DNA from 2 places in the Candidatus Seongchinamella marina genome. Region 2 is predicted to be linked to the other one. Evidence: predicted binding sites of a transcription regulator. Region 2 holds the regulator's gene; the other holds the start of a gene.
The links. Region 2 encodes FNR, which switches genes on or off when oxygen is low (the NO sensors DNR and NnrR bind a similar motif). Its sites were predicted from a motif close to TTGATNNNNATCAA; they were not measured.
Positions count from the first base shown of each region.

Region 1: the regulator FNR is predicted to act here: its motif matches at 2,687-2,700, upstream of EYC87_RS14855 (HP1242/YdcH family protein).

Region 1 is NZ_SHNP01000005.1:251,429-255,855, reverse strand. Features, by position in the region: gene rplD (50S ribosomal protein L4) at 1-532, opposite strand, end outside; gene rplC (50S ribosomal protein L3) at 551-1,186, opposite strand; gene rpsJ (30S ribosomal protein S10) at 1,306-1,617, opposite strand; gene EYC87_RS14860 (TraR/DksA family transcriptional regulator) at 2,057-2,371, opposite strand; gene EYC87_RS14855 (HP1242/YdcH family protein) at 2,380-2,619, opposite strand; gene EYC87_RS14850 (NINE protein) at 2,820-3,185, shown strand; gene EYC87_RS14845 (peptide chain release factor 3) at 3,193-4,427, opposite strand, start outside.
Region 2 is NZ_SHNP01000004.1:280,982-285,408, reverse strand. Features, by position in the region: gene EYC87_RS12650 (alpha/beta fold hydrolase) at 1-780, shown strand, start outside; gene EYC87_RS12645 (COG3650 family protein) at 904-1,584, shown strand; gene fnr (fumarate/nitrate reduction transcriptional regulator Fnr) at 1,788-2,543, opposite strand; gene hemN (oxygen-independent coproporphyrinogen III oxidase) at 2,618-4,054, opposite strand; gene EYC87_RS12630 (helix-turn-helix transcriptional regulator) at 4,189-4,427, opposite strand, start outside.

The DNA of each region.
Region 1 (4,427 bases), on a different contig from region 2:
CGTCTACATCGCGAACATCAACCTTGTGCAGGTTGCGTGACGCCAGGTAGAGGTTTTCGTTTACTTCTGCAGAAACGATCAGCGCGTTATCAACACCGTAGCCACCCAATTGCTCTAAAAGCAGCTTGGTTTTGGGCTGTTCCAGGTCCAGACTTTCTACCACGACCAGACGTTCCTGGCGGGCCAGCTCAGACATGATGGTGCGCAGAGCAGCGCGATACATTTTGCGATTCACTTTTTGCGAGTGATCCTGCGGCTGGGCCGCGAAGGTCACACCACCGGAACGCCAGATGGGAGAACGAATCGTTCCCGCACGAGCTCGACCGGTACCTTTTTGACGCCATGGCTTCTTACCACCGCCAGAAACCGCTGCGCGGTTCTTTTGGGCACGAGTGCCCTGTCGGGAGCCTGCCATATAAGCAGTCACGACCTGGTGAACCAGGTCCTCGTTGTATTCTTTAGCGAAAGCAACATCAGAGACGGAAACCTTGCCCGCATCTGCATTACCCGCTTTAACTACATTCAGTTCCACGTTAGAGACCCCCTAACCTTATGCCTTGACAGTGGGACGTACGACGACGTCACCACCCGGAGCACCTGGCACGGCACCCTTGATGAGCAGCAAATTGCGCTCGGCATCAACACGAATAACTTCCAAACCCTGGGTAGTCACTTGCTCGGAACCCATGTGGCCTGACATCTTCTTGCCTTTAAATACACGGCCGGGTGTTTGACACTGACCGATAGATCCATTGGCACGGTGAGAGATAGAGTTGCCGTGTGTGGCATCCTGCATGGTGAAGTTCCAGCGCTTGATACCGCCCTGAAAGCCTTTACCCTTGGACTTGCCAGTCACATCTACAATCTGACCAACCTCGAAGCGCTCAACCGTTAGCTCAACGCCAACTTCAGGAGCTTCATCAGAGGCTTCCAGACGAAACTCAGACAGCTTGGTGCCTGCCTCGACACCCGCCTTGGCGAAATGTCCTGCTTCAGATTTACTCACTTTAGAGGCCTTACGGTTTCCCGTTGTGACCTGAATTGCTCTATAACCGTCGGTTTCGAGCTCTTTGATCTGAGTAACGCGGTTTGGAGAGACCTCCACTACGGTTACGGGTATTGATGCGCCGTCTTCGGTAAAAACACGAGTCATACCGGACTTGCGGCCGACTAATCCAATAGCCATTTTGCTAACCTCTCAGTGTACGGGGCTATATACCCTCTATGGCTGCCCAATCGCTCAACGAGTAACTGGGCATTACACACCCGGGGATTATCCCGAGCAGGTCTTGCTACATATTGTAGTTAACCAAGACTGATCTGAACTTCTACACCTGCTGCCAGGTCTAGTTTCATCAGGGCGTCTACAGTCTTCTCTGTAGGCTCCACGATGTCTAACAGACGCTTGTGAGTACGAATTTCGTACTGGTCACGTGCATCCTTGTTTACGTGCGGCGATACCAACACGGTGTACTTTTCCTTCCGCGTGGGAAGGGGGATAGGACCTTTAACCTGTGCACCTGTGCGGCGCGCAGTTTCCACAATCTCCTGAGTCGACATATCGATCAGCTTGTGGTCAAAAGCCTTAAGGCGTATACGAATACGTTGATTCTGCACCTGACCTAACTCCAATTGAATAAAAAACCAGAGGTCCGCAGTGGAACCCCCCGAAAAAAGGAACGCGAATTCTAATGATGCCCCCCTACCCTGTCAACCCGGATTGGGGATTATTTTTAGGGAATATGACTATGCCCGAAAGCCCTCGCGAAGGGCGGCGACTATACGCCCCGCTGAAGCACATTGCCACTCAAATAACTGGCCATTCTGGTTCAGTTGTAATCGATGCGGTGAAAAGCTAATCCGACACTCATAAAATGACCTTGCGCTGCAGGAACGAACCGGATGCTGCTTCCAGCAAAAAAAAAGGCCAGCGCTCAACTAGCAGGGAACATCACGCGGGAGAGGAATACTCGGACCGATATTTATGCAGTATGGTTATAACAGAGTCACGCCAAAGAAAGCCCCAACCCGAAGCCGGGCTGGTAGTTGCGAGTAATCAGTCGGCACAGCTCATGCAACAGTTTGACTCCGGGATCGCCTGCAGGCGACCGGCCTCGATATTCGCGCCACACTTTTCGCAGTCGCCGTAGGTGCCATCAGCAATTTTATCCAAGGCAACCTGAATCGCATGCAGTGATTGACGTGTCTCGTTGCCAATGGCATCAATGACCTCATCATTTTCTCGTTCCTGAGCTTGCTCGGCGGAATCCCCGGAGTGCTCCTGGGTCACGTCCTTCTTGATACTGGAGAGCCGCGTTTGCATCGACGCGCGGCGCTGTTCCAACTCTGCTCGCAGCTCTTCAATAGCCATTGGAGTCATCAGGCCGCAGTCAGCATACGATAGAGTTCATCTTTGAGATGCACTCTGCGAATTTTGGCTTCTTCCTCGGTGCGAGTCGCTACAGGAGTTACCTCATCTTCCATCTTCTCTATGCTGCGAGTCAGATCGTGATACTCGTCAAACAGGCGGCGAAAGTGCGCGTCACCCACTTTTAATTCATGAATACGTTCATTCAATTCAGGAAACTCGTTGTGGAGGTCGTGATGCGGTACGGACATTGGTTTTCCTCAATATAAATTCGCTTTATGTCGCAAATACAGACTATCAAGTTGGCTGGCGACAACAATGATCCAGATCAGTATAGCGAGCTCAAATAACGGCGGGCCAGACTTGAAAAAAGCAACCAGAAGCTCAACTATAGAACAAACCACCCCGGGAGAACATTGTGGACAGACAACAGAGCACTCACTCCGTATTCATGGGCTACCTGTTGTGGATATTTGGTTTTATTGGCGCCCACCGCTTCTACTACGGCAAGCAAATATCTGGGGTGATATGGTTTTTTACCCTGGGCCTGTTCTTCGTTGGCTGGATAATCGACCTGCTGCTGATACCAGCAATGTCCCGAGAGGCCGATCGACGTTTCATTCCTGGCCCGGTGGATTATGACCTCACCTGGATCCTGCTGACATTTCTGGGCTGGCTGGGCATTCATCGCCTTTACATGGGCAAATGGTTTACCGGTATCGTCTATATGTTTACTGCTGGCTTGTTCGGCTTGGGCATTCTGTGGGATTTCCTGACCCTTAATGAGCAGCTGTCCGACGTCAACAACGACTATTAAACGGTCGCTAGTGCTCTCGGGTCGCGCGGAACTCAAGCTCGGGCCAGCGTTCTTCCATTAATGCGAGGTTGACACGGGTTGGGGCCAGGTAGGTGAGATGCCCTCCCCCATCCACTGACAGGTGCTCTGCGGCTTTCTTGCGAAACTCTTCCAACTTGCGGGGATCGTCGCAGATTACCCATCGAGCGGTGTACACATTGATAGGCTCATACAGCGCCTCTACTTTATATTCATCCTTCAACCGATAGGCGACCACATCAAACTGCAGCTGGCCAACAGCGCCCACAATGAGGTCAGAAGAACTAATGGGTGCAAAAACCTGCGTCGACCCCTCTTCTGAAAGCTGCTGCAACCCTTTCTGCAATTGCTTGGATTTCATTGGGTCCGCCAAGCGAATCCGCCGAAAAAGCTCTGGTGCAAAGTGAGGAATGCCAGTGAACTGCAGCTCCTCGCCTTCACTGAAGGTATCGCCAATCTGAATAGTACCGTGGTTATGCAAACCGATAATATCCCCAGATACGGCTTCTTCTACCAGCACCCGCTCGCCAGCCTTGAAGGTGACTGCGTCAGCGATCTTTACATCCTTGCCAATGCGCACGTGACGCATCTTCATGCCCTTGGTGTAACGGCCTGAGCAGACCCGCATGAAAGCAATACGATCCCGATGACGAGGATCCATATTGGCCTGAATTTTGAACACAAAGCCGGAAAGTCCGGTCTCGCCGGCAGGCACATTTCGAGTAGTCGTTTCTCTATCGAGTGGAGCTGGCGCCCACTCTACAAAATCATTCAACATTTCACGCACGCCAAAGTTACCCAGTGCCGTGCCGAAAAACACGGGACTCAGTTTCCCAGCGAGGAAGAGTTCGAGGTCGAATTCATGGCTGGCGCCACGAACCAACTCCACCTCTTCCACAAAATCGGCATAGTCTTCACCCAGCAAATTTCGCGCCTCATCGCTGTCCAGGCCCTGAATAAGTTCGTCATCAGACAATACCGAACCCCGACCGGGGGTATAACAATGAATCGTGTCGCTATAAAGGTTGTAAACACCCTTGAAGAAAGTGCCCATACCGATAGGCCAGTTGATTGGAGCGCCCTGAATAGCCAGCACCTCCTCAATTTCATCCAGCAACTCGATCGGGTCACGAATGTCCCGGTCCATCTTGTTCACAAAGCTGAAAATAGGGGTGTCCCGCAAGCGGCAAACATTCATTAATTTGATGGTCCGGTCTTCCACGC
Region 2 (4,427 bases):
CTGATACATGGCTTTCCTACTGCCAGCTGGGACTGGTGGAAGATTTGGCCTGAGCTGAACAAGCACTACCGTTTGGTGGCTATGGACATGTTGGGCTTTGGGTTCAGCGCTAAGCCATGCCCTCATGATTACCGTATCGTAGAGCAGGCTGATTTGTGCGAGGCTTTGGTGAGTCATCTTAATCTGCACGAGTTCCATGTGTTGGCCCACGACTATGGCGATACCGTAGCGCAGGAAATGCTGGCGAGGCAAAATGTGCAGCAGGGGGCAGGCCGCTGGCTGTCCTGTCTTTTTCTCAATGGTGGCTTGTTTCCAGAAACGCACAATGCACTGCTAGTACAGCGTTTGCTATTGGGCCGTTTGGGTTTTCTGGTTCGTCATGCATTTAGTAAGGCGAGCATGCGGAAATCCTTTGACCGGGTCTTTGGCCCAGACACCCCCACCAGTGACGAAGAGCTCAATGCATTTTGGGATTTATTCACCCTTGATAATGGCCAACGGAATCTGCATCGTTTAATTCATTCTATGACTGACAGACGAATCAATCGCGAGCGCTGGCTGCTTGCGCTTCAGCAGGCCTGTTGTCCCATCGGACTTATCAACGGCAGTGTTGATCCCGTTTCAGGTGAGCACATGGTGGCGCGCTTTGAGGAGCTTGTCGGTGGTGAACACTTTATCAGACGCTTGCCTGCGATCGGGCATTACCCTCAGGTCGAGTCACCCTTGGAGGTGCAGGCTTATTATCTCGAGTTTTTAGCGGCGATGGAGCCTGCGGGCTGATTATGTTTGTCGGCGTCCGATTTGTCGCTGCTATGCCTGACTAGTCGCTTTTTCACCCATGCCTTTAGCTGGTGTTCGTTGAGCACACCTTAGGCTTAGAGTCAATCTGGAGGGATTGAAACCATGAAAAGAACTTTGCTACTGCTTCTGGCCATCTCCATAGCGGCCTGTGCGATAGGAACAGACCCGGCTGTGACAGCAAGTGCAATTGACGATTTTCAGCCTGATGCCCGCCCCACGGCCAAGACAATGGTGTATGAGTGCGACGATGCAGAATTCATTACGAGGGTAGGGCCAGGAGAAATGGCCTTGTGGTTTGAAGATCGCTACCTGATTCTGTCACAGGTGCGTGCCGCCTCAGGCACAAAATACCAGGAGGGTGATGTCGTCTTCTGGTCGAAGGGAGACCAGGTGATTTTTAGCGCAGCGGGAGTCCGCTATGCAAATTGCCAGATCAATCATGTCCGCGCGCCCTGGGAAGATGCCAGACGGCGCGGTGTGGATTTTCGTGCGGTAGGCAATGAGCCAGGGTGGCATTTGGAGGTGCGCGGTGATCAGCACCTGCTTTTTGTCGGAGATTACGGTGCGACTAAAATCATGTTCAGCAATGTCCAGACCACTGAAGGTCGCGAGCAATTGCATTATTTGTCTCAAGACGATGACGACAGCATTAATGTCACCGTCATTGAGAGCGCGTGTATCGATACGATGAAGGGCGACCAGTTTCCTTACAATGTGCAAGTTCAACTTAATGACCGTAATTATCAAGGCTGCGGCCGTACGCTGGATCATCCATGGGAATAGACCGCTCTGCCATACCCTGAGCCGGGTTTCACTAACAAGCCGAAGGTGTGCTGAATCATTATAATGTGGTTTCCCCAAAAGCGATTCTGTTTGCGGCGCAATGACATTTCAGTTTGAGCAGGTCAATTCGCTTTGATGTACGTTGGGCTGAAGAAATTAATGTAAGTGAATGTTTAAGGCGTGCGTTAATGGCGAGCCTGCCTTTAGCTGCCAAGATTCGCCATGTCCTGCAAACCTTGAGGATTCAGGATTTCAATTTCTTTATTGTCTACGCGTAAAACATCCATTTTTTGCATTCGGCTAAAGACCCGGGAGACCGTTTCAACGGTTAACCCGAGATAGTTACCTATGTCGACTCGGGACATAGGTAAGCGAAACTGGGTGGCGCTGAGTTTGCGCCGGGCGTTGCGGCCCGAGATACTGAGCATGAGTGCAGCAACGCGCTCATCTGCAGAATTTTTACTCAGCAGCGTGATCAATTGTTGATCTTCGGTGATTTCGCGGCTCAGAAGTTTGAAAAAGTGGCGCTGAAGGTTGGGCATCAAGGTGCTGAGTTTTTCGAGTGAAGCGAAGGGAATCTCGCAAACGGCAGCGGTCTCCAGCGCTTTGGCAGAAGACGCGTGCGCATTGTTGCTAATGCCGTCCATGCCAAGTATCTCCCCTGGAAAATAAAAACCGGTGACCTGTTCTTGACCATCGTCTGTCGTCTTATAGGCCTTAATAGTTCCAGAGCGGACGGCGTACACCGATTGAAAATCGTCACTTTCCCGGTACAGGTGCTGGTGCTTTTGCAAGGGTTTGCTTCGCTGGATGATGTCGTCCAGCTGCTGGATATCATCGCTCTCTAATGCCAGGGGTAGGCAGATGCTGTTTAGGCGACAGTTCCCGCAATTAACCTGATAGTCATGAGTGCAGGGGTTGGAGGCCGTATCCTGGGCCCGTGTGAGATGAATCGTCATTTGCTTCTCCTTGCAATGCTTCGAAATTATAGACGATTTTTCCATCATTCTGTAATTCGATTTCTGTGCCAAATTCATACAGTTGCTGAGAACTTAGGCGCAGATTCATCACCTTTATGGGTGCCCAAATATGCGTCAAAAAGCATACATATATTTCGCAAGAAGGGTCTCCCGCGCTTGGTCACACTGATCGTGTTTTCCGAAATCTCCAGTAATTGATCGGCGACCATTGGCGCCAGTTGATCCAGCTGTCGCTGGAATATGTGACTAAAGTCGATACCGAATTGACGGTTGCAATCACTGATATCCAGTTTCAGCTCTGATATCAGTGTCATGATGATGTGTCGACGTAACTTGTCATCATCGTTGACGCGGCAACCCCGGGTCACAGGCAGCGCGCCTGCATCCAGTAATTGGTAGTAAGCGTCCAGTTCGCGCTCGTTTTGGAGGTAGAAATCGCCAATCTGGCTGATAGAGGAGACTCCAAGCCCCAATAAGTCATCGGCCATGTGGAGGGAGTAGCCCTGAAAGTTGCGCTGCAAACGTCCCTCTCCCTGGGCAACGGCCAACTCATCTTGCGGCATTACATAGTGGTCCATGCCAATATGAAGGTAGCCAGCATCCTGCAGAGTGTGGCTGATGATTTCATGCAGCAGCAGCTTTTCGTTTGGTTCTGGCAGACTTAACCGATCGATGGCTCGCTGGCTGCTGAAGCGTTCCGGCAAGTGAGCATAGTTATAGCAGGCTATGCGATCCGGGTGCAGAGAAATGACCTTGCCTAGCGTTTCAGTCATGGTATGGCGGTCCTGGTGTGGCAGCCCATAGATCAGGTCAAAACTCAAAGATCGATAATTGTGAGCGCGAATGCAATCGACCAGTGACGCAATTTGTGGGTAGGACTGAACTCGGTTGACCGTTTTTTGCACCAGCGGATCAAAGTCCTGAATGCCAAGGCTGATTCGGTTAAAGCCGACGCCTTTTAGCAACGCGATGGTGCTGTTCTCAACAGTTCTTGGATCAATTTCAATAGAGTACTCGCGGTACCCCTTGTCCAGAAGGCGAAAGTGGCTCGCCAACAGGTGCATCAGCTCAGTGATTTGGGCGTGATCCAGGTAAGTGGGCGTGCCGCCACCCCAGTGCATCTGGGTGATGGGTCGCTGATCGCCAACCAGCTCAGACTGCAAAATAATTTCATGCTGCAGACTTTTCAGGTACTGCTGGGCGACATTTTTTTTACGCGTTACGATTTTATTGCAGGCACAGTAGTAGCAGATATCGCTGCAAAATGGCACGTGCAGGTAAAGCGACAGTGGTGCACGTTTATGATCACCATCACTGTTTTGCCAGTCGCGGTACTGTTGCATCGGGAAGTCCCGGCGAAACTGGGGAGCGGTGGGGTAGGAAGTATAACGAGGGCCTTGGCTGGCATATTTTTTAGCCAGATTCATGTCGGCCTGATGTCTTGTGGCTACGGCGGCAGAAGCGACAAGGTCGGAGTGCACGGTGTTCATCGGGGGATAAAGCTCTCGAATATATTGACAGTGACGATAACAGTATCGGCACTGCCGGACGTTGATCTGAATCAACGGCGCCTTACACAGTGTGTTGAAATCGCTGGTTACGGTTACGGTTACGGTTACGGGGCCTAGCCCAGCGAGGCAACACTTTTGATGACCAGGCGCACCAGTTCGGCTTGGCGAGAGACCCCAGTTTTGGCGAAGATAGATTTTAGCTGAGCCCTGGCGGTGTGTTGCGAGACATTCTGTGTGTCTGAGACCTCTGCCAGGCTCAAGCCTCGTGCCAACAGAATGGCCAGATTAGCCTCTGCGGGGGTCAGTTCGAATAACTCCGCCAGCGTCTGGCGAGAGGCGGATTCGTGCAGAT